DNA from 3 places in the Marinomonas sp. NPDC078689 genome. Region 1 is predicted to be linked to each of the others. Evidence: predicted binding sites of a transcription regulator. Region 1 holds the regulator's gene; each other region holds the start of a gene.
What was found. Region 1 encodes sigma-54, which starts transcription at its own class of promoters, with help from an activator protein. Its sites were predicted from a motif close to TGGCACNNNNNTTGCTNT; they were not measured.
Positions count from the first base shown of each region.

Region 1 (7,281 bases):
GTCGCATTAGTGTACTTGGGCAGCTTTCTGGTGGCGTTGATTTGCATCAGGTGGCTAGCTGGCAGAAATGGCCTGAGCAGGTGCTAAGTAATCTCTCAGGTGATGTGTCTTATCAAGGCACGCTGGAGATTAATAAGTCACAAGAAGGGCAAGTGGATTTGCACCTTAACAGTGATCTCAAGGGTGGGGTGGCGTCTTTTCCGAAGCCTTTTTCTAAGGTCTCCACGCAAGCCATGCCGTTGGATTTAAAGGTGATGGCGCATCAACAGGATGTCGTTGTGCAGGGCAGCCTTGCTGGTTTAGCGAAAGTGCGCTTGTTGGTTCGTTCGGGGGCGCTTTATGGGGGTGACTTATATTTGAATTCCAATAAGGCATTGCCCAAAGACATGCTGCCAGGTTTGGCTTTTGAAGGGCAGTTTGCCGCCTTTGATGTGGCTCAGTGGCAGGCGGTGTTAGGCACTTCGGTCAGTAACAAAACGACCAAGGATGCTCTGCCAAATGAGGGTTTTAAAGTGCCTGATTGGTTGCGCCAAGTGAATTTGTTGGTGGATCAGGTGGTGGTCAATGACCAGAATACATTGCACAATGTTAAGTTAAATTATGACGTTAATAAGGCAAAAGGGAAGTTTCAGGTCAGCTCGGATGAATTAAACGTTAAGTTTGACCATGACGCGGGTAAGCCGCGCTTCCATTTTGGTTATTTGAATTGGAATACAGAGAAGACCTCAGCAAAAGAAGAGGCGGATGCGCCGCCGTTTCATGCGAATCAAATCCCTAATATGCGTTTGATCATTGATCAGCTTTATATTAACCAAGCGCCATACGGTGATTGGAACTTAAATGTGATTCAGCAGGGCAATGAGCTGCGCGTGGATCCTTTTTCTTCAGGTTTGAAAAAAGGCACATTTGATGGTCATTTGGTGTGGCGCGACGATAAAAACGCCCCCAGCGTGACATTAACCATGGCGGTAAACGGCAAAGACTTGGCTGAGCTAACGGGTAAATTCTCCGATAAGGCCTTTGTGACATCGAAAAATTATAAAATCAATGTTGCGCTGAATTGGTACGGTAATCCATTTTATTTTGATCGTCCGTCTCTATCTGGGCGCATTGTTTTTGATGCAAAAGACGGTAATTTTGCTCAGGTTGATGAATTGCCGGGGTTCATGAAAATATTTGGTATTTTCAATGTTGAGGCATTAAGACGACGTTTGACGCTCGATTTCTCAGATGTCTATAAGCCAGGGTTGACCTACGACCGCTTTGAAGGGGCTTTCGAAATCAACAAAGGAATATTGAAAACAACCAAACCGTTACACATAGTGTCGCCAACCGCGGAAGTGACGGTGGAAGGCAGTGCAGACATTGCAAATGAGACCTTGGATGAGGTGTTGACCGCGACCTTACCAATTACTCGCTCTCTGCCATTGGCAGGTTTACTGTGGGGAACGCCTCAGCTGGCGGGTATCTTGTACTTAACGGATAAACTGATTGGCGACAAGATTTCAAAAGTGACCAGTGTTCAATATAAGGTACAGGGTTCTTTCGATGAGCCGATTATTACGCCAATTAAACATAAACCTGCGAAAAGAGTGGAACGCTAATGAAATCACTTCGTATTGCCGCTATCCAATTAACCAGTGTGGCTGATTGGTCTACAAACCTAGAAATGGTGAAAAAATGGGTTGGGTTGGCCGCGCAAGATGGCGCTCGATTGGTTGTGTTGCCGGAAAATGTTTTTTTGTTTGATGGAAAAGCCATGCGTGGTTTGGCCGACTCTGAGGCGCAAGCGGTGATTTTAAGCGCGGTTCGAGAATTGGCTATTCAGAATTCCATTTATTTGGTGGTCGGTTCACACCCCTCAGCCAGCCGTCCGAATGGTGACTGTGTTGAGAACAATCGAGTGCGTCAATCGTGCTTGGTGTTTTCACCTGATGGAGAATTGGTAAAGCGCTACGATAAAATTCATCTATTTGATGTGGCGGTCAACGACAAAGCTGGGGCTTACAAGGAGTCGGCGTCTATTGAGCCTGGTGATATCGAGACACAGATTATTGATGTTGATGGCTTTAAAGTGGGTTTGAGTATTTGTTACGACCTTCGTTTTCCGGAATTGTATCGCGCTCTGTCTAAGGCGGGCGCTGAGATCTTGTTGGTGCCTGCGGCCTTCACTTATGTAACGGGTAAGGCGCATTGGAATACTCTGTTGGCTGCCAGAGCGATAGAAAACCAGTGCTTTGTGTTAGGGGTGAACCAATGTGGTTGGCATAATGAAACACGACAGACTTATGGTCACAGTGTGTTGTTTTCTCCTACCGGTGAATCTTTATCTCACTTAGAAGAAGCGCCAGGGTATTTTGTTTGTGAGATTGATGATTCGTCATTAATTGAGTGTCGAGAAAGAATGCCTTGCATGTCGCATCGTCGCCTTTAAAAGGCAAAAAAAAACCTCATGGGCTGTTAGGCGCATGAGGTTGTTATTTCTTGGCTGGATATTATTCCATTAAACCTAATTTTCTCTCTTCTGTTTCTCTCAAGAAGCGAAACAGTTTTTTTCTGTTGCTGGTGTTACCTTGCTGAGACACTTCTTTTTGAGATAGACGAATCAGCTGTCGTAATTGCTGTATGTCTTCTACTTCTGGGTGTTCGCGTAAATAATCAGCCAGCGCTTCTTTGCTGTTTTCTCCAATCAAGATATCGCGTTTTAGCTCTAATTGATGGAAGAGTTTGTTGTAAGCGGCAGAGGTTGTATCAAACAGGGCAACACGACGAGCAATGGCTTCATGATCTTCTGTGCGCATGACTTTGCCAATGTATTGCAGGTGTCTTCTCATGGCTTCGCGCTGTTTAATTCGATCCGCTTCGGCCAGTGCATCTCGTAGGGTCTCAGACATATCAACTTTCTTTTGCTGATTTTTGCTGAGGCCTAATAATTTCTTGCCCAACTCTTGGAGTTCTTCCATTTCACGCTTGATCTGCGTTTTGCTTTTAAAGTTTTCTTCGTCGTCATCAAATTGATCAAAGTTTGTCATGGGAACCTATACTAAAAAAAGAGTGGCGAGACCAAGGAAGGCTAAGAAGCCAACAACATCGGTCACAGTTGTCAAAATCACACTGGCGGCTAATGCAGGGTCAATACCTAGCTTCTTCAGGAAAATAGGTAATAGCGTGCCAGTGAGGGCGGCAAACAAGAGATTTATGATTGTCGCGCTTGCAATGATATAGGCAATCTTTATGTTGTCAAACCAAAGTGCGGTTAAAGCGGCAATAACCGTTGCCCAAAGTATGCCATTTAGCAAACCGACGATCAATTCGCGGTTTAAAAGCCATCTTGTGTTGGTGGCACCGATTTGATTTAAGGCGATACCACGAATAACCAAGGTAAGTACCTGAGAGCCTGCTATGCCGCCCATGCTGGCAACGATGGGCATTAAAATGGCCAGCGCGACCACTTGATCAAGTGTGTGCTGGAATAGCCCAATCACATAGGAAGCAATGAAGGCGGTAATTAGGTTGATGCCTAGCCAAACGGCGCGTCGTCTGGTGGTTTTTAAGATGGGGGAGAAGGTGTCTTCATCATCGTCTAGGCCTGCCATGCTGAGCATGGAGTGCTCCGCTTCATCGCGGATAACATCGACCACGTCATCAATGGTGATGCGGCCTAATAATTTTCTGGTTTTGCTGTCAATAACCGGTGCCGAGACCAGATCCATTTTTTCAAACAGTTGTGCCACTTCGCTGGCAGGCGTTTCTGCGTCTATCACTGTGTTGTCGGTTTCCATGATGTCGCGCACGGTGGCGTTCACATCGGCTACCAAGAGTTTGGTGAGAGGCAGCGAGCCAAGCAGTCGATCAGAGCGACTAACAACCAGTAGGTTATCCGTCATGTCTGGAAGTTTGTTGTGGCGACGAAGGTAGCGGAAAACGATGTCTACTGTGATGTTCGGACGTATGGTAATGGTGTCCGTATTCATCAAGCCGCCAGCAGAGTCTTCTGAGTAGCTCAGTAGGGCTTCTACTCGTAACCTGTCTTGGCTTGACATGGAAGCCAGTACTTCTTTTACAACGGTTTCTGGAAGGTGTTGTAAAAGGTCGGCAAGGTCATCGCTTTCAAAGTGTTCGGAAACGGCTACGAGACGCTCAGTATTCATGTTGCGCATGAATTGAACGCCAATGTCTTCGCTTAGGTATTGAAGAACATCCCCTTCATTTTTGGAATCGATTAGGTCCCAAAGTAATTTACGTTCTTTTGGTGGGGAAGATTCCAGTAAACGGGCAACATCTTGAGCAGGTAGTGCACCGTTAAGGAGATAACGGATCTGCATGGTGGCACCGGACTCAAGGGAGTCGGTGACCGTTTGAAGGTGGGCTAAGGTGGTTTGTTCTGGCATGGCGATCCTTACTCGTCTTCGCCGAAGCGATCATTGATCAAGGTGATAACCGCTTTGATGGCTTCCTCTTCATCTTCCCCGTTGGTTTTAATTTTGATCTCTGTGCCTTTGCCAGCCGCCAACATCATCATTGCCATGATGCTTTTACCATCAACGTTGCGGCCATCTTTTTCAATGGTGATGTCAGAAGAGAAACGAGACGTTGTTTCTACCAGTTTGCCAGCTGCGCGCGCATGAAGGCCAAGTTTGTTAATGATGGTGATAGACTCTTCCAACATACTCTTTCCTTTATAGTAATGAATCTAGTGCAATAAAGAGGGCGTCATTTGTTTCGGCCTCTCTTAATGTGTTTAACACTTTTTCTGATTGTGCCAGTTCAGCAATTTCCGCCAGCGTGGATAAGTGTGCGTCACATTCTTGTGGTGGCACAATTAACGCAAAAACTAAATCGATTGGTTTTCTGTCGACCGCATCAAAGTCAATGGCAGATTGCAGCGACAAAATAACGACAGCGGTGTGATTGGCGCTTTCTAGGCGACAATGAGGAATGGCAATGCCATTACCAATGCCGGTGCTGCCTAGCTTTTCGCGTCCAAGTAAAGCTTCGTAGATTGCTTCTTTGTCACAATGGAGACGATTTGCAGCCACATCGGCAACGCTTTCAAGAATGCGTTTTTTGCTCACAACGTCTTGTTTTGCAAAGACAAGGTCTGCTTTTATTAATGATTTTAATGGCATAAGAAGTAGTTGTCCGTATTAAATCAATCGTTTTCGTTCATTAGAAGGAGGAATGTTCATTGCCTCACGGTACTTTGCAACAGTTCGTCGTGCTACTTGTATGCCTTGGTCCGCTAAAATAGTGGCTAGCTTGTTGTCACTCAAGGGCTTTTTGGCGGGTTCTTCTACCACCAATTTTTTGATCATGGCTCTGATTGCTGTCGAAGAGCATTCGCCACCAGAAGCGGTATTAACGTGGCTTGAGAAGAAGTACTTCAGCTCGAAAATACCTTTTGGTGTGTGCATGTACTTTTGTGTCGTCACACGCGAAATGGTGGACTCGTGCATGCCGACTTCTTCCGCGACATCGTGAAGTACCATGGGTTTCATGGCTTCTTCACCAAGTTCAAAGAAGTCGATTTGGCGATTTACGATACAGCTGGCCACTTTGAGTAGGGTCTCGTTGCGGCTTTGTAGGCTTTTCATAAACCACTTGGCTTCTTGCAAGGAGTTTTTGATGTAGGTGACGTCTTCTGAGGTGGAGGCTGTTGCGGCCATCGCAGAATAAGTTTCGTTGATCTTGACGGGCGGTAACGCGTCGTTATTTAGCTCAACTTGCCAAACCCCATTGCACTTTTTGACAGAGACATCTGGAATAACATAATCCGTATCATCGGCATCAATAATAGAGCCTGGTCGTGGGTTGAGTTGTTGAATCAGATCGACCACTTCCTTCAATGACTCTTCTTTGAGCTTTGTTTTGCGACTTAATTGAGCAAAATCACGGTTGCCTAGTAAAGCCAGATGGTTATCGACTAGGTTGTAGGTACTCTTATAAAGAGGGTGGTCGCGAAAGGCTTCTAATTGCACTAATAGGCAATCGCGTAAGTCGGTTGAACAGGCGCCAGCAGGATCAAAGCGTTGTAGTCTGTGTTGCACTGCCATGACTTCGTCGAGCTCAAGATCTTCAAGTTCGCTGGTTAGCGATTCCCAAATATCTTCAGGCGTAATACTGAGATAGCCGTCTGATTGCACGCATTCAATGATGGCGTAAGCGATTTCAATGTCGCGATCTGACATGTGCGTTAGGTTAAGTTGCCAGATCAAGTGATCTTGAATGCTTTCAGCAGGGGCGTTGCGACTTTCGTAGTCACTGTCGCCTTCATAATTATTGCTGGAGCCGACGCTTGCTGCGGCAGAATTTTGGTAAGTATCGTCCCAATTGCTGTCAATGGAGAGCTCTGCTGGAATACTGTCGGTCCACTCGGACTCAACGCGGGCTTCTTCACTGGCGTTCGCCTCGGTTTTTTTACTGGCTGCCTCTTCCTGTTCTCTCGTTGGCGCTTCTGAATGGGAAAAATCTTCATCATCAATTTCTAAAAGCGGATTGGATTCTAGAAACTCATGGATTTCCTGTTTCAGGTCTAACGTAGAAAGCTGCAGCAACCGAATGGCTTGTTGCAGCTGGGGAGTCATGGTCAGTTGTTGACCGATTTTTAATTGCAGAGACTGCTTCATAAAGAAACACTTCTAATAAGAGGAAATTGGAACGAGTTATGCATACTACTCCCTTTCGGCTGCAAAGATAAGAGGCTATAGACGGAAGTCGTCCCCTAAATAAACCTTTTTTACTTGCTCATTGTTGATCACGGTATCAGCATCACCTGAGGCGATTATTTTCCCATTGCCTACGATATAGGCTTTGTCGCAAATGTCTAATGTTTCGCGTACGTTGTGATCGGTAATCAAAACACCAATGCCGCTTTCTTGCAGGTGTTTTATGATCAGTTTAATGTCGCCAACCGAGATGGGGTCAACCCCAGCAAAAGGTTCATCCAATAGGATGAACTTGGGGTTCATGGCAAGCGCACGCGCTATTTCCACGCGACGACGTTCGCCGCCAGAGAGTGCCATGCCTAAGTTGCTGCGAATGTGGGTGACATGAAACTCGTTTAACAGGCCTTCTAGTCTTTCTTTCTTTTGTTCTTTTGACAGCTCTTTGCGCGTTTCTAAAATGGCGTAAATATTGTCTTCAACGGACATTTTTCTAAAAATAGAGGCTTCTTGTGGTAAGTAGCCAATGCCTTTTTGCGCCCGCGTATGCATGGCGTTTTTGGTGATGTCTTGCCCGTCGATGAAGATGCCGCCGGCGTCATTCGCGACCATGCCAACT
Region 1 is NZ_JBITUJ010000002.1:81,136-88,416, reverse strand. It holds gene ACIGBN_RS03570 (YhdP family protein) at 1-1,604, shown strand, start outside; gene ACIGBN_RS03565 (carbon-nitrogen hydrolase family protein) at 1,604-2,434, shown strand; gene yjgA (ribosome biogenesis factor YjgA) at 2,496-3,032, opposite strand; gene mgtE (magnesium transporter) at 3,039-4,391, opposite strand; gene ACIGBN_RS03550 (HPr family phosphocarrier protein) at 4,400-4,669, opposite strand; gene ACIGBN_RS03545 (PTS sugar transporter subunit IIA) at 4,680-5,129, opposite strand; gene ACIGBN_RS03540 (RNA polymerase factor sigma-54) at 5,148-6,626, opposite strand; gene lptB (LPS export ABC transporter ATP-binding protein) at 6,702-7,281, opposite strand, start outside.

Region 2 (7,281 bases), on a different contig from region 1:
ATACCAGCGTTTCCCGGTCGGCAGTAAGTAGCGATGGCCACTCTCACTTTGGTTGATTGCCGAATTATTGACGAGAATGTGCGCGGTAGAATAAAGCTGAGCTTGCTTTAAACGATTGCCTTTATGACCCAGTGTTGCCAACAGTTCAGGCGCCACCACAGTGACCACCTCCAGTCGTAATAATTCAATAAAAGCGTGTCTGTCATCGAGACCATATCGAGGGCCAATCGCCACTTCTGATTTGTCTTTTTGCAGGTTTTCATGCACCCCATAGAGATGATCCGTTGTGATGTCGATGGACAGCTCTGGGTAACTGGTCTGAAAGTTTTTGAGGCGCGTCATAAGCTCATTAGAAAAGCAGCTCTGACTAAAGCAAAGGCGTAATGGCGCCTCGGTTCCTTGCGCTAAATTGTGCCCTAAACTTTCTAATTGCTGTACTTGAGACATGAGCTTTTTGCTTTGCAGGAAAAACGCTTTGCCTTCTGTCGTCAGTGTAGGGCGATAGCTGTCACGGTCGAACAGCTGGATGCCATATTGTGCTTCCAGCGTTTTTACCGCGGCACTGATGCTTGGTTGGGTTTTATGAATGGCGTCTGCAGCGGAACGAAAGCTACCCGTTTCAACCACCGCGATAAACGCTCTAACTTGATCTAGCTTCATGATAGATATATCCAATCATTTTAATAACAAAACGAAATTATTTTTCGTTCATTATTTGCCTTATCATAGTGAATATCAAATGAAAGTGTTTTTTTAAAGGAGAAAGTGTTGGATACATCCTTCGTTGTCTTATTGATTGCGGGTTTGATTACGGGTTTTTCGAAATTCTCCGTAGGCGGTATGGGGTTGTTGGTATTGCCCATTGTGATGATTGCGTTCCCTGGGCCTGAAGCCTTAGGTATTTTAATGCCGCTCTATGTGATTACGGACCTGATGGCCGTGTTTAGCTATAAGAACCACATTGCTTGGTCTGTTTTGTTGCGCTTCTTACCATTGGCTTTTCTTGGCGTCTTTGTGGGTGGGCATTTCTTATCGGGCATTGATGCCAGCCAGTTTGTTTACTTCTTAGGGACGATTGTCATCGCGATGATCTTACTGGGTCTGTATCTTGATTTTCGCCCCGCTGGTTTTATGCGAAAGCCTGCTGCGGCATATAGTATGGGCTTTTTAGGTGGGGTTGTGAGCATGATGGCGAACGCGGCAGGCCCGTTATTTAGCTTGTTTTTGTTGGAGCAAAAGCTCGATAAAAAAACGTATGTGAGCACAAGAGCATGGGCCTTCTTCATTATTAACTTATTGAAATTGCCGCTCTATATCAGCTTAGGTTTGTTGTCTGTTGGTACTGCCAAAATGAGCGTCATGGCGTTGCCTGGCTTGTTGATAGGGTCGTTTATTGGCTATCACTTCTTGAAAAAAGTGAATCCGGTTCAGTTCAAATGGCTGATCCGGATCATGTCCTGCATGGCGGCGTTTAAACTTTTTCTGTTTTCGTAGTCATGTCTAACGGTCGTTTTTTTCTGGTATTGCGCAGTTGACGAATAGAATTGAAAATCAGCAATGCCAGAGCGCCCCAGATCAAGCTAAAGGTAATTAACTTCTCAGGGCTTAACGGCTCATCGTATAAAAAGACAGCCAGTAAGAACATGCCACTTGGTCCTATGTATTGGAAGAAGCCAAGGGTAATCATGCTGACTCGGTTCGCGGCGGCAGCAAAGCACATTAGTGGCACCATGGTGATTGGTCCAGCGGCAAACAAAAGCCAGTTGGTCAGGCTTGGGTTTGCTAGCATATTCGACGTTGAGGTGTGCACAGTGAACATGTAAATCAGAGCCACTGGCAGCATTAATAAGGTTTCGACGGCCATCCCTGTGAAGCTATCAATGGCGACTTTTTTTCGTACTAAGCCATAGAAACCAAACGACAGTGCTAAGGACAATGCGACCCAAGGCAGAGAACCAAATTGGATCACCTCAAACGCCACGGCAGCAAAGCATAAGGCGACGGCGGCTTTGCGCACAGGGTCTAGTTTTTCTTTAAAGAAAACCATCCCCAGCATAATGCTGATTAAGGGGTTAATGTAATAACCTAAACTGGCACTGAGCAATTGGTTGTGGCTAATGGCCCAAATAAAAGTCCCCCAATTGACGCCGATTAGCAGGGTTGAAAGAAGCATGGCCAGCAGTGTTTTTTTGGAGCTAAACACTTGTTTTAACTTGTCTGTTTTGCTCATTCCAACAATAAGAATGAGCACGATCAGGCAAGACCAAATGACGCGGTGAGCGAGTATCTCAGTGGTTGGAATAAACGCCATAAACTTGAAATACATCGGGGCAATAGCCCATAAAGTAAACGCCGTCAGGGCGTAAAATATGCCGCTTTGGGAAGACTGAGGCATGACTACTTCCTTGCTGTTATTTAAATGAGCCTCTTTTTACCACTCGGGTTATGAGAAGTCAGTTACAATCTTGCTTTCTTATTCGCATTCTCTGCATAAATGACTAGGTTGTGAGCGTGATAGGCGCCAGCCACGAAGGGTAAAAACGCGTTTATGCTTCGCTTTTACCCGAGTTAAAATTTATTATAGCGCCACTCCTACCCTTCTTTATTGCCACTGTCTTTTTTTCCTTAGATGGTGTGACAATAACGGTCATAAATAAGTAGTACGCTGAAACAGAATGGACGTTCTTTTTGATGACATAGAACGCATTAGGTATCGGTTCGCAGAGGTACGCGAATGTTAAGATTTTTCAGAATTAATAACGGTTTGATCAAAGAAATCCCTAAAGATGAGGGTGCGCTTCCCAGTATGCACACAGAAGCAGACTGGATTGATGTAAATGAACCCGATGAGGAAGAGCGCACGCAGCTGCGTACCTTGTTACGCACAGACTTACCTGAATCGGATGATGTAGAAGAAATTGAAGCGTCGGCTCGCTGTTTTGTGGACCAAGTTGGCATTCATGTTCACTCTTTGTTTTTAACGCAAAGTGAAGGCCGTCACAAAACCACAACGGTTGCCTGTATTTTACAGAAAGATCGTTTAGTGACGGTGCGAGAAGGCGAAATTGCCGATTTTCGATTATTAAGAATGCGCGCCAGAGGCGGCCAGATAGCAGCCGATTCTCCGGCTCAATTACTGGTAACCATGCTTGAGCACAAGGTCGAAAACCATGCCGATATTTTGGAAGATTTACACCGTCAGCTGGAAGAAGTAAGCCATCTTGTGTTGGAAGAAAATGAAACAGAATTCGACTCTGTTATCGCCAAATTAGCGCGTCTAGAAGACAGTAACGGAAAGATTCGTTTATGCCTGATGGATACCCAGCGCAATATTTCATTTTTATTGCGTCATCTGACCAGCAAGCAGGACCATTCAGAAACATTACGCGAGATCATGCGCGATGTGGACACCCTGATGTCACACACGACCTTTTTGTTCGATAAAATTAACTTCTTGATGGATTCCACCCAAGGCTTTATCAATATAGAACAAAATAAAATCATTAAGATTTTCTCGATTGCTTCTGTGGTGTTTTTACCGCCGACCTTAGTGGCCAGTATTTATGGGATGAACTTCCATATTATGCCGGAATTAAACTGGAGCCTTGGTTATCCAGGTGCGCTGGGGCTAATGGTGGTGTCTGGTTTCGCACCCTATTGGTACTTCAAACACCGTGGCTGGCTATAACCAGCCACGATGTTTGAAGGGCTCTCTTTAGCGTGCTAAGAGGGTAAAGAAGGCTACTGTATAGCTTTAAGGTATGCCGCATAAACCCAGACATGCTGTTTATTAAATACGATCTCACGCCATGCCCCATGTTGTCTAATCACAGTTATCTTCATTCCATGACGTAAGGCACCGACGATTGGGCTGTTAGTGGTAGGTTGCGCGCGAATATTTAAGCGCTTGCTCGTGACAATATGTGGCCCACTACGAAAGACAGTCGGCTTTTTCTTGGTAAGTTGTTTCTGGTGCTTAGTAACGGCTTTATGTTTTTGTGTCACTACTTTGTGTTTTTGGACAGGAGGTGAAACACTTTTTTGAGCTGAGTGTTTGTTTGTCTGGCAGTTTATTTTCTGGTTATAACAAGCGGCATTGTGGTTTGCTTGTTCGCCTTTAGCGAAGGAGATAGTCGGCACTAAAACACAGCCAATTAGGCAAATGATTTTGCTGGTTAATCTCATACTTGTTTCCTTTTTTATAGACTTAATGTGTTTTCAGGATAAGCATAGAGGTTTATTGGCTGGGTAGTCCAATAAGGAAAAGCCAGCCATCAAGCGCTCAAAAATGATGACTGGCTTTTGTTGCTTGCTCTTTTTTGGCGGACACGGCATTCAGGAGTTAAACGCTTGAGTGTAAACACGCCATCTTTCATAGAGAGCGTGAACAACCGGTGTCTGATCAAAGTGGATTTTATGCTCTTAGGCCAAGTGCCGCAGAGCATAAAAGAGAGAGATGACAATTAAATTACAGGCTGAATAGTGGGCCAAAAAGACGCTAGAAACCGCTTAATTGGTCTGTTAAATGGGCAATCGACAGCAGGTGTTGCTCATTTAAATAATTCAGTAATTCTGTATTCACATCGGTTTGAATACTGGTAATACCTTGATTACCAAAGATCCTATTGATTTCAATGACGTAGGGCACTGAGCCTATCATAGCGATATCAAATCCGGCGTGGTTAATGTCGAGAGATTGCGCCAAATAGGTCACAAGATCTTGAGCTTCTTTTGGGATCAAAGCCACTTCTACCTGCCCGCCTTGGCTAACATTGTTGTGGAAGCCATTATCTGATTGCAAACGCCAGTAACCACTGACAATTTTATTGCCTACCCAAATAATGCGCAGATCTCGGTCGATCGGCAAATACTCTTGTACATATAGAACATCACTTTTGGCCAGATAGTCACGCCACTGTCCCAATGTTTCGATCAGAAACACCCCATTTCCCATGCTGCTTTTTGGAATCTTAGCGACAAAAGGAGATGACATTGTGTCCCAGATTTTGTCCGCTTCATAAGGGGTGTTCGCGGCAATCACTGTATAAGGGTGTTGATTCGGTACTATGGTGCGAAAAGTACGCGTCATTTCTATTTTGTCATGACCAATCATATAAGACGCAAGACTTGGAAAAATGCGCTTCTTTAAACCGTATATTAACGCGTTAAGCTGCCAATACTGTGGGAATAGAAGCCAGTCCGCTTGTTGAATTTCCTCTAAGTGATCGTACATAGATTCAGGCTTTATGTAGCGAACATTCGGGAGGTGCAAGGTGCGTAATGCGTCGAAAGAGATGATGTTCATTTAACAATAATCAATGGCCAAACAGGTCGCGATTTTAGAGCCAAAGAAGTGCTAAAAGATACGTTTATTTTAGTAAATGCCGAAAAATATTCGCCGCGATAAAAACAAAATAGAGGGCATAAAAAGAGGCCGTTAAGGTTTATTGCGGCATTTCATCTGGATTTGCTTAGTAACGGTTTTATCAGAAGGTTAAAGGTTGTCTTTGGTCTTCGTCATGAAAGTTTAATTTATTGGCTTAGAGCGGGTGAGGCTCTTGAAATAGGGAGTCGGTAAGGAGATCCTCTGGAAATAGTATGACAAGATGGAAATCAATATGCCTTCAAATATAGTGGCCGTTTATGGCTCTCTCAGAGTGGGTTTCGATAATCACGAATTATTAGCGAACAGCCAACCTATTGGAAAGGGCTGGTTAACAGGTTACCGAATGGGTAATTTTGGAGACTTTCCTGGTGTGGTGTTTACCCATGAAGATAACCAACGTGTTCGTGTCGAATGGTACAAGGTAACGGACAGCACATTGGAAGCAATGGATCGTCTTGAAGAGTATGATCCTGCGGCACCAGAGCGCTCCTTGTTTGTGAGAAAATGCGTACAATCTCCTTATGGAAAAGGTTGGATTTATGTTTACAATCAACCTTTTCAACATGCCGATCTTGTTGAATACGGTGATTGGGAGCGTGCCGTGGTACGCCCCGCAGTTCATCGTGAGATCCCTGTCGTGTGATCCTTGTCTGAGCTGGCGTGCATGATAACTCTTATGCGCGTCAGCGCTTGTTCACTACCAACCTCTTATTCTGCGGCTTCGCCGACAGCACGCTTCTTTGCAACCCAACTACCTTGACGTTGGCTTATTCTTTGCTTGGTTAAAATACCAATAAAGAGGGCGAACAGTATGGAAACGAACGATTACCCATTAACTGAAGTACCAAAAAATGACCGCAAAGGGTTGTTTTCTACCAGTATCGTGTTGCTTGGCTTTACTTTTTTTACCGCCACCATGTTTGCTGGGGGGAAAATAGGCAGTGCATTTAGTCTAGGTGAAATGCTGTTAGCGGTTACCATAGGTAACCTATTATTGGGCTTTTATGCCGCCGCCTTGGCTTATATTGCCTACAAAAGTGGCCTTAACGCGGTATTGATGGGGCGTTTTTGTTTTGGTGAGAAAGGCAGCAAACTGTCTGACTTTATTTTAGGCTTTACGCAAATCGGTTGGTATGCCTGGGGCACAGCGACGATTGCGATTGTGCTAGTGAAGACACTGGATCTGAGCCCCAGTCTCGAAACGCCCTTGATGATCTTCTTTGGTTTTGCTTTTTGCATTACCGCGATGATTGGCTATAAGGGGATGGATTACCTCTCCCGTCTTGCTGTACCTGCCATGTTGCTGTTTATCTTGATCAGTTTCTATAAAGGGATGGCGGATCTCAGCGGCTTAGGGGATGTGTTCGGACAAGCGCCCACGACCAATATGAGCATGGCAACGGCCATTACCATTATTATTGGCACTTTTGTGAGTGGTGGAACACAGGCGACCAATTGGAGTCGCTTCGCTAAGTCTGGCAAGGTGGCCATTTGGGCGACATTGCTGGCCTTTGTATTAGGCAATGGCTTAATGGTCGTGACAGGGGCGCTGGGTAGCCTAATATACCAACAAGCTGACATTGTTGATGTGATGATCGCTCAAGGTTCCATCTCATTGGCGATTCTTATGCTATTTCTAAATCTGTGGACCACTCAAGACAACACCATTTATAACTTCGCCGTCGCGGGCTGTAACCTTGTTCGTACGGACAAACGACGCCTTGTGACTGTGCTGGGAGCGGCCATTGGCACTGTGTTGGCATTAGGTGGCATGTACAATTACTTGATTCCCTACTTGATCTTGTTAGGCACTTTTATTCCACCATTGGGTGGCGTCATCATGGCCGATTTTTGGGTCAAATATCGCGGTAAATACCCCGCATTAGACAGTGCCG
Region 2 is NZ_JBITUJ010000007.1:211,918-219,198, reverse strand. It holds gene ACIGBN_RS13010 (LysR family transcriptional regulator) at 1-660, opposite strand, end outside; gene ACIGBN_RS13005 (sulfite exporter TauE/SafE family protein) at 766-1,494, shown strand; gene rarD (EamA family transporter RarD) at 1,472-2,395, opposite strand; gene corA (magnesium/cobalt transporter CorA) at 2,735-3,688, shown strand; gene ACIGBN_RS12990 (SH3 domain-containing protein) at 3,742-4,185, opposite strand; gene ACIGBN_RS12985 (RimK family alpha-L-glutamate ligase) at 4,499-5,305, opposite strand; gene ACIGBN_RS12980 (gamma-glutamylcyclotransferase) at 5,619-6,029, shown strand; gene codB (cytosine permease) at 6,198-7,281, shown strand, end outside.
Region 2: codB (cytosine permease) is a predicted target of sigma-54. The motif match lies at 6,150-6,167, and genes of this name have one in related genera.

Region 3 (7,281 bases), on a different contig from region 1:
GGGTCATACTGTCGCGCAAGCCTAAAGAGCGAGCGGCTTCTGTTTGACCCCAGTTAACGGAAAGAATACCAGCACGTACGATTTCAGCGATAAAAGCCCCCGTATAAGTTGAAAGAGCCACAAGTACAGCAACAAACTCAGGCGGTAATACCATACCTCCGGTCACGTTAAATCGACTTTTCTGCGGTAAATCAAACTCTAAAGGAAAGCCTGCTGCAGCAAAAAAGAGAAAAGTAACGGCTAGAATAATACCCAGTGATGACCAGTAAGCAGGAAACCATAGCCCTGTACGTGTTTGACGTTTTTTCGCCCATACAATGAGACCGATAGCTAAGGCAATGGAAACTATAAAGCCAACGATGACCAGACCAAAACCATCTTGAGCGATAGGGTTTGGCGAGTAGATGCCACGTTTATTAAGTAGGAAGTCCGCAAACTCATAACTATTACGAGGTACGGGGAGAGCGGCTAGCACAGCAAAGTACCAGAAGAACATTTGCAGTAACAAAGGGATGTTACGCATGGTTTCGATGTAAACCGTTGCAAGGCGTGCAACTAACCAGTTTTTTGATAAGCGAGCCAAGCCCATCACAACGCCAATAATAGTGGCGAGAATAATACCTAGGAGCGAGATCACGAAAGTATTGATCAAAGCAACTAAGAAAGCACGTCCATAAGTGCTGGATTCTGTGTAACTAACAAGGTGTATAAGGATAGGAAAGCCCGCTGGCTCATTTAAAAATGAGAAACCAGTAGAAATCCCTCTGTTTTCTAAGTTGGCTTGTAGGTTACTGAAAAGGTAATAACCAACGAAAACAACGACAGCTAAAAGTACGATCTGAAAGATGAGGGAGCGATTACCGGCATCATTCAGAAAACTTTTGTTACTAGGAGTATTTTTTATATTGCTCATCTTGATTCAGGCAGTAGATATGCTCGTCAGAGGTATAAAGGAAGGGGGAGAGATCCAGCGGCGGATGGCCGCTGGATAATAACCCGAAGCGAGTTACCTAATTCAGATATTAACGTACTGGTGGCGCGTACATGATGCCGCCATTGTTCCATAGATTGTTGATGGCACGAGGAAGGTTAAGCGCAGTGTCTTTACCTAGGTTACGTTCGAACTCTTCGCCGTAGTTACCTACTTCTGCGATAACGTTGTAAGCCCAATCTGCATTAAGACCTAGATCTTGACCCATGTTGCCTTCAGCTCCTAGAAGGCGACGGATGCCTGGATCTTTTGCATCAGCTTTGATCTTAGCGACGTTTTTAGACGTGATGCCCATTTCTTCGGCATTTACTTGTACGTACATTACCCAAGTAACCAAATCTTTCCACTGGTTGTCGCCGTGACGAACCACAGGGCCTAAAGGCTCTTTAGAAATGGTTTCTGGAAGGATGATGTTGTTGCTTGGGTTTTTAAGTTTAGTACGGTGTGCTGCTAAACCGGATTTATCCGTAGTGTAAACATCACAACGACCTGAATCGTATGCGGATACCGCTTCGTCAGCTTTTTGCACGACAACTGGTACGTAAGACATATTGTGCTTACGGAAGAAGTCAGCCATGTTCAATTCTGTTGTTGTACCTTGTTCAGTACAAACGGTTGCGCCATCAAGGTCTAAAGCAGATTCTACACCAAGATCTTTACGAACCATGAAGCCTTGGCCGTCGTAAAAGTTAGTCGCGGTAAAATCAAGACCTAGAGAAACGTCACGAGTATAAGTCCAGGTGGTGTTACGAGAAAGAATATCGATTTCGCCAGATTGTAGTGCAGTGAAACGCTCTTTAGCAGAAAGAGGTGTGAATTTTACTTTTTGAGCATCACCAAAGATAGCGGCAGCAACGGCGCGGCAAGCGTCAACATCGATCCCTGTCCAATTACCTTTGTCATCAGCATTTGAGAAACCTGGCACGCCTTGGCTTACGCCACATTGTACGAAACCTTTTGCTTTAACGTCATCTAGTGTACCTGCGGCAGCACCAGTACTAATGGCGGCAGCAACAGCGGCTGTTGAGAGTAGTTTACAAACGTTCGATTTCATTGATAGCCTCCCAGGCATTTCTTTCTTTTGTGTGTGTTGTATTTTTTCGTTTTTATAAGTCTTGGGACTTATAGGTAAACAATGCAAAAATATTGCCAACATCATGATTATTTTTTTAATTTTAGATACAGAGCATTCTTCTAGAAGAATGTTGCATTACCTAATAGAACGACTGTTGATGGTCTCTAGTCAAGGATAAAGTGCTATAAATATGGTTATTAGTGCATAATTCTTACAAAATAAGCCCATAAAAACAGGAAGGTGTTTAAAAAACAGGCAGTTTTCTTTGTTTATTAAAAAGTGTGTGTTTTTGTAAGAAAACGTGACATCTAATGGTGCATAGCTAAGAAGCAAAATGACTGATATAGGTTAAAAACAGCCAAAAAATACCAATTTGGTGCGTGGACTTTCTTTTGTTTTATATTGGTGCAATTCAAATGACGGTGTTTTTAGGGTAGAAATATATTCTAGAAAGCGCTTCCCATACTTTGTTATCTACATGATAGTATTAACAATACTTTAGTGTGATTAAGGAGATCCATGTCGAATGGAAAGCTCAACTAAACCGCTCGATCGTTTGGACAAAAAGATTCTGCGTGAACTGCAAGTCAACGGCCGCTTATCAAACGTTGAATTAGCCAGTCGTGTAGGCTTGAGTGCGACCCCGTGTTTAGAGCGGGTGCGACGTCTAGAACGTAACGGCTATATCACAGGCTATTGCGCGTTAGTGGACCCTAAAAAGGTGGATGCTGGTTTACTTGTATTTGTGGAAATTCGTTTAAAAACAACTTCCCCAGAAGGTTTCAACGAATTTAAAACCGCGGTCACAGAAATCCCCGAGATTCTTGAGTGTCACTTGATTGCAGGTGATTTCGAATATCTATTAAAAGCGCGTGTGTCCAATATGGATTCTTACCGCTTGTTGCTTGGCGAAACATTACTGACCTTGCCACATGTGCGTGAGTCGAGAACGTATGTGGCGATGGAAGAAGTGAAAAATACCACGGTCGTTAGCATCCCATAAGGGTTGATGACAGCGATATGAAACGAATACAAAAGGCGCGGAAGGGATATTCCAGCGCCTTTTGTTTGGGCGCTGCAGGCGTTTATACGTTCAAATACTGGCTGTGGTTTGGCAGCCATCGAGCCAGTAAGGGCGAGACCCTTTCTGGGTAGTGCTGATGCAGTTGCGTGGCGGCTTTTTGTACATCGTCAAGCAGTGCTTTGTCTCTTTGCAGATCTGCGACTTTAAATTCCCATAGCCCCGTTTGACGAGTGCCTAGTAATTCACCTGGGCCGCGCAGTTCTAAATCTTTTTCCGCAATTTTGAAACCATCACTGGTTTCTCGCATCGTGGATAAGCGTTCTTTCCCTTGTTGGCCTAAAGGGGCTTTATACAATAAGACACAATGGCTGGCCGTTTGCCCTCGACCTACTCGGCCGCGTAATTGATGCAGCTGAGCAAGCCCCAGACGTTCTGGGTTTTCAATGATCATTAAGCTCGCATTAGGCACATCCACACCCACTTCGATGACAGTGGTGGCCACCAGAAGTTGTATCTCATTCGCTTTGAATCTTGCCATAATCTCGGCCTTTTCAGACGACTTAAGTCGTCCGTGAACCAAGCCAATAGACAAACCGTTAAGTTGCTCTGCGAGTAGAATAGCCGTGTCTTCCGCCGCTTGGCATTGTAAGGCTTCTGACTCTTCAATGAGGGTACATACCCAATAGACTTGTTTGCCTTCTTGGCAGGCGATTTTTACACGCTCTATGACTTCGTTACGGCGTTGGTCTGATACCACAATGGTATTAACTGGGGTTCTTCCTGGCGGCAGTTCGTCTATTATTGAGCAATCTAAATCCGCATACGCTGACATGGCCAGGGTACGAGGAATAGGGGTAGCCGTCATAATCAGCTGATGAGGCTGAAACCCTTGTTGTAAGCCCTTTTCTCGCAATGCCATACGTTGATGAACACCAAAGCGATGTTGTTCGTCGATGATGGCCAATGCTAGACGATCAAATTGGACGCTTTCTTGGAAAAGGGCGTGGGTGCCGACGACGATATGAGCGGCGCCCGACGCGATATTTTCCAGTTCGACTTCACGGGCTTTGCCTTTTAGCTTTCCTGCCATCCAAGCGACATTTAAGCCCAGTGGCGTAAACCATTGAGTGAAGTTTGCGAGGTGCTGCTCAGCCAAGATCTCCGTTGGCGCCATAATAGCAACTTGATAACCCGCATTGACGATGGCTGCTGCCGCTAACGCTGCGACCAGTGTTTTTCCTGAGCCGACATCGCCTTGCACTAGGCGGAGCATTGGGTGGCCCGATTGGAGGTCGGTTAAGAGCTCTTGAAAAACACGTTGCTGGGCGTTGGTAGGGGAAAAAGGCAGTTGCTCTAGTAATCCTTGAGCCAGTTGACCTGGTTCTGTTACACGAATCGCCTTGTCTTCTTTGGCTTTGATTTTCTTGCCAATCAAAGACAGCTGATGGGCCATCAGTTCTTCAAAAGAAAGTCGGTATTGTGCAGGATGCGCACCGGCTCGTAATTGCTCTAAATTCGCGTCAGTTGTCGGGTGGTGAAGAAAACGAATCGCGTCGTCTAATGGTGGCAAGCTAAATGACTGACGTATGGTATCGGGCAGCCACTCTTTGAGATTGTAGGGCGTTAAACGCTCCAATGCTTGCTCACACAACTGCCGAATTTTGGCTTGTGTTAGGCCTTCTGTTAACGGATAAATCGGCGTCAATTGATCCGTATCTGAGTGTGTGTCTGTGTTACTAATGATCTTGTATTCAGGATGATAAATTTCAAATCCAGTGCTGCCGCGACGTATTTCCCCAAAGCAACGGATCCGATTACCGGACTCTAATTGCTTTTTTTGCGCCGCAGAAAAATGGAAAAAGCGCAGGCATAAGGTGCCCGTTGAATCCTTGATACGACACAACAAGCTGCGACGTTTGCCCATTTTTATTTCGCAACCGGTGGAAGTGCCTTCAATGACCGCCTCATCACCAAAGCGCAAATGTCCGATGGGCAGCACTCGGGTTCTGTCCTGATAGCGAATGGGGAGATGAAAAAGCAAATCTTGCACCGTATGAAGGTGCAGCTTTGCCAATTTTTCAGCCATGGCATCGCCAACCCCTTTCAGCTCTCTCACATCTTGTGTGTCGAGGTCGTCTATCATGGCGAGCTTAGATATCCAGCTTCTTGCTGGTGTTGCGGATAGCTTGGCTTACCACGTCGATGGCATTTGGGCGTGGGTAGCTTGCACGCCACGCTAAGGCAACAGTACGCTTTGGTGCAGGCTCTTCAAATGGGCGAACTTCTAATAAAGTATGGTCGATGTTTGTGACGGCGGATTTTGGTAGCACAGTGACGCCTAATCCAGATGCCACCATGTAGCGGATGGTTTCTAATGAGCTGCCGTTAACAATGGTGCGTCCTTCGCTAAACTCTTCTTCTTTCACTAAAGGACAAGCTTCTAGAACTTGCTCACTGAAACAGTGCCCTTTGCCTAATAACAGCAAGTTGTCAGTAGAAAGCTGATCCGTGTTGATGTGAGAAAGTTTAGTCCAAGGGTGATCCTTGGGCATTAATACGACAAACTCTTCTTCGTAAATTGGCTGGGTCACTACGTCGGGCTCATTGAAGGGGAGCGCGATAATAATCGCATCGAGCTCGCCATTACGCAGTTTAGGGCGTAAGTTCTCAGTGAGATCTTCTTCAATGATCAATGGCATGTCGTTAGTGATGGCGCGTAGATTAGGGATCATCATCGGGAAAAGGTAGGGCGCAATGGTAAAAATGGCGCCAATTTTAATAGGACCTTTTAGTTGGTTATGACCGGACGACGCCAACTCTTTAATCGTGTTAGCCTGCTCGATAACGCGTTTGGCTTGGGCCACGATTTGCTCACCAATGGGAGTGATATAGACCGAGCTTTTACTGCGTTCGAAGATGGCTGCGCCTAGCTCTTCTTCGAGCTTTTTCACGGCAACACTCAGAGTCGGTTGAGAAACATGGCATTTTTCGGCAGCGTGGCCAAAGTGTTTTTCTTTTGCCAGCATAACAACGTACTTTAATTCAGTTAATGTCATATCGTGCCCTCAACCTAATCATTGTTAATAACTATGATAATACAAAATTTGATAAAGTGTACCAGATAATCTAGTTTGCGCTTTTATTGCTTAAAGAGGTAGTCATGAATTCAAAACGAATCCTGATCGCAGGGTGTGGTGATTTAGGGCGTGGTATGGCGCCGTATTTTGTGGCCAGAGGGGATCAGGTTTACGGTATTCGTCGTACTGGCAGCGCCTTTCCCAAAGGAGTTCATGGGATGACCGGTGATATCACGCAACTGGGAGACGACGATCTGCCTGAGGTGGATCTTATTGTGTTAATCATGACGCCTTCAGGTCGAACGGAAACGGCTTACCGTGCCGCGTATTACGATACGGCTAAGCGTCTTGTAGCGCGTTATCAAAGTGCCCAGACGCCCATTATCTTTGTCTCCAGTACCAGTGTTTATGGGCAAAATAAAGGAGAATGGATTGATCAAAATACACCTCCGCTCGGCAGTAAAGCGACCGCGGCTATCTTGTTAGAAACGGAACAATTGCTCTCGCAAGCTATGCCTTCGATTGCCCTGCGGTGCTCAGGTATTTATGGGCCGAAGCGGTATCGAATGCTCAGCAAAGTGATGTCTGATGAGATTTGGGAAGCAAACAGTTGGACCAATCGTGTGCATCGTCACGATGTTGTGCGCGCTCTGTGTCATGTGGCAGACAAGGTGCTTAGTGGTGCGGCATTGGCGAGTCATTATAATGTTACTGACGATACGCCAGTCACTATGTGGGAGGTGAAGCTGTGTATTGCTAAGCTGCTAGACACTAAAGCGAATCTCCCTGAAAAGGTCAGTGACTTTTTGCCCACTTCAGGCAAGCGAATTAGTAATCAAGCGCTCAAAGAAACAGGATTTTGTTTTCATTACCCTAGTTATGTGAGTGGTTATGATGAGCTAGTAAGCGCTTATCTAGCCGAACACTAGCCATAAAAAAAGAGGCGTCGAGCGCCTCTTTTTAGATCATCTTCATCATGCTGCGAGCAACATGATTGGATAACTAGTCTTCAAGTACCATGATGCCTTCGATTTCAACCTGAACGCCTTTTGGTAGCGCACGAACGCCCATTGCGGCACGAGCTGGGTAAGGTTGTTTGATAAACTGAGTCATC
Region 3 is NZ_JBITUJ010000005.1:81,987-89,267, reverse strand. It holds gene ACIGBN_RS10260 (amino acid ABC transporter permease) at 1-913, opposite strand, end outside; gene ACIGBN_RS10255 (amino acid ABC transporter substrate-binding protein) at 1,023-2,045, opposite strand; gene lrp (leucine-responsive transcriptional regulator Lrp) at 2,593-3,069, shown strand; gene recG (ATP-dependent DNA helicase RecG) at 3,152-5,233, opposite strand; gene ACIGBN_RS10240 (hydrogen peroxide-inducible genes activator) at 5,241-6,146, opposite strand; gene ACIGBN_RS10235 (NAD-dependent epimerase/dehydratase family protein) at 6,251-7,096, shown strand; gene ACIGBN_RS10230 (RidA family protein) at 7,170-7,281, opposite strand, start outside.
Region 3: ACIGBN_RS10255 (amino acid ABC transporter substrate-binding protein) is a predicted target of sigma-54. The motif match lies at 2,126-2,143, and genes of this name have one in related genera.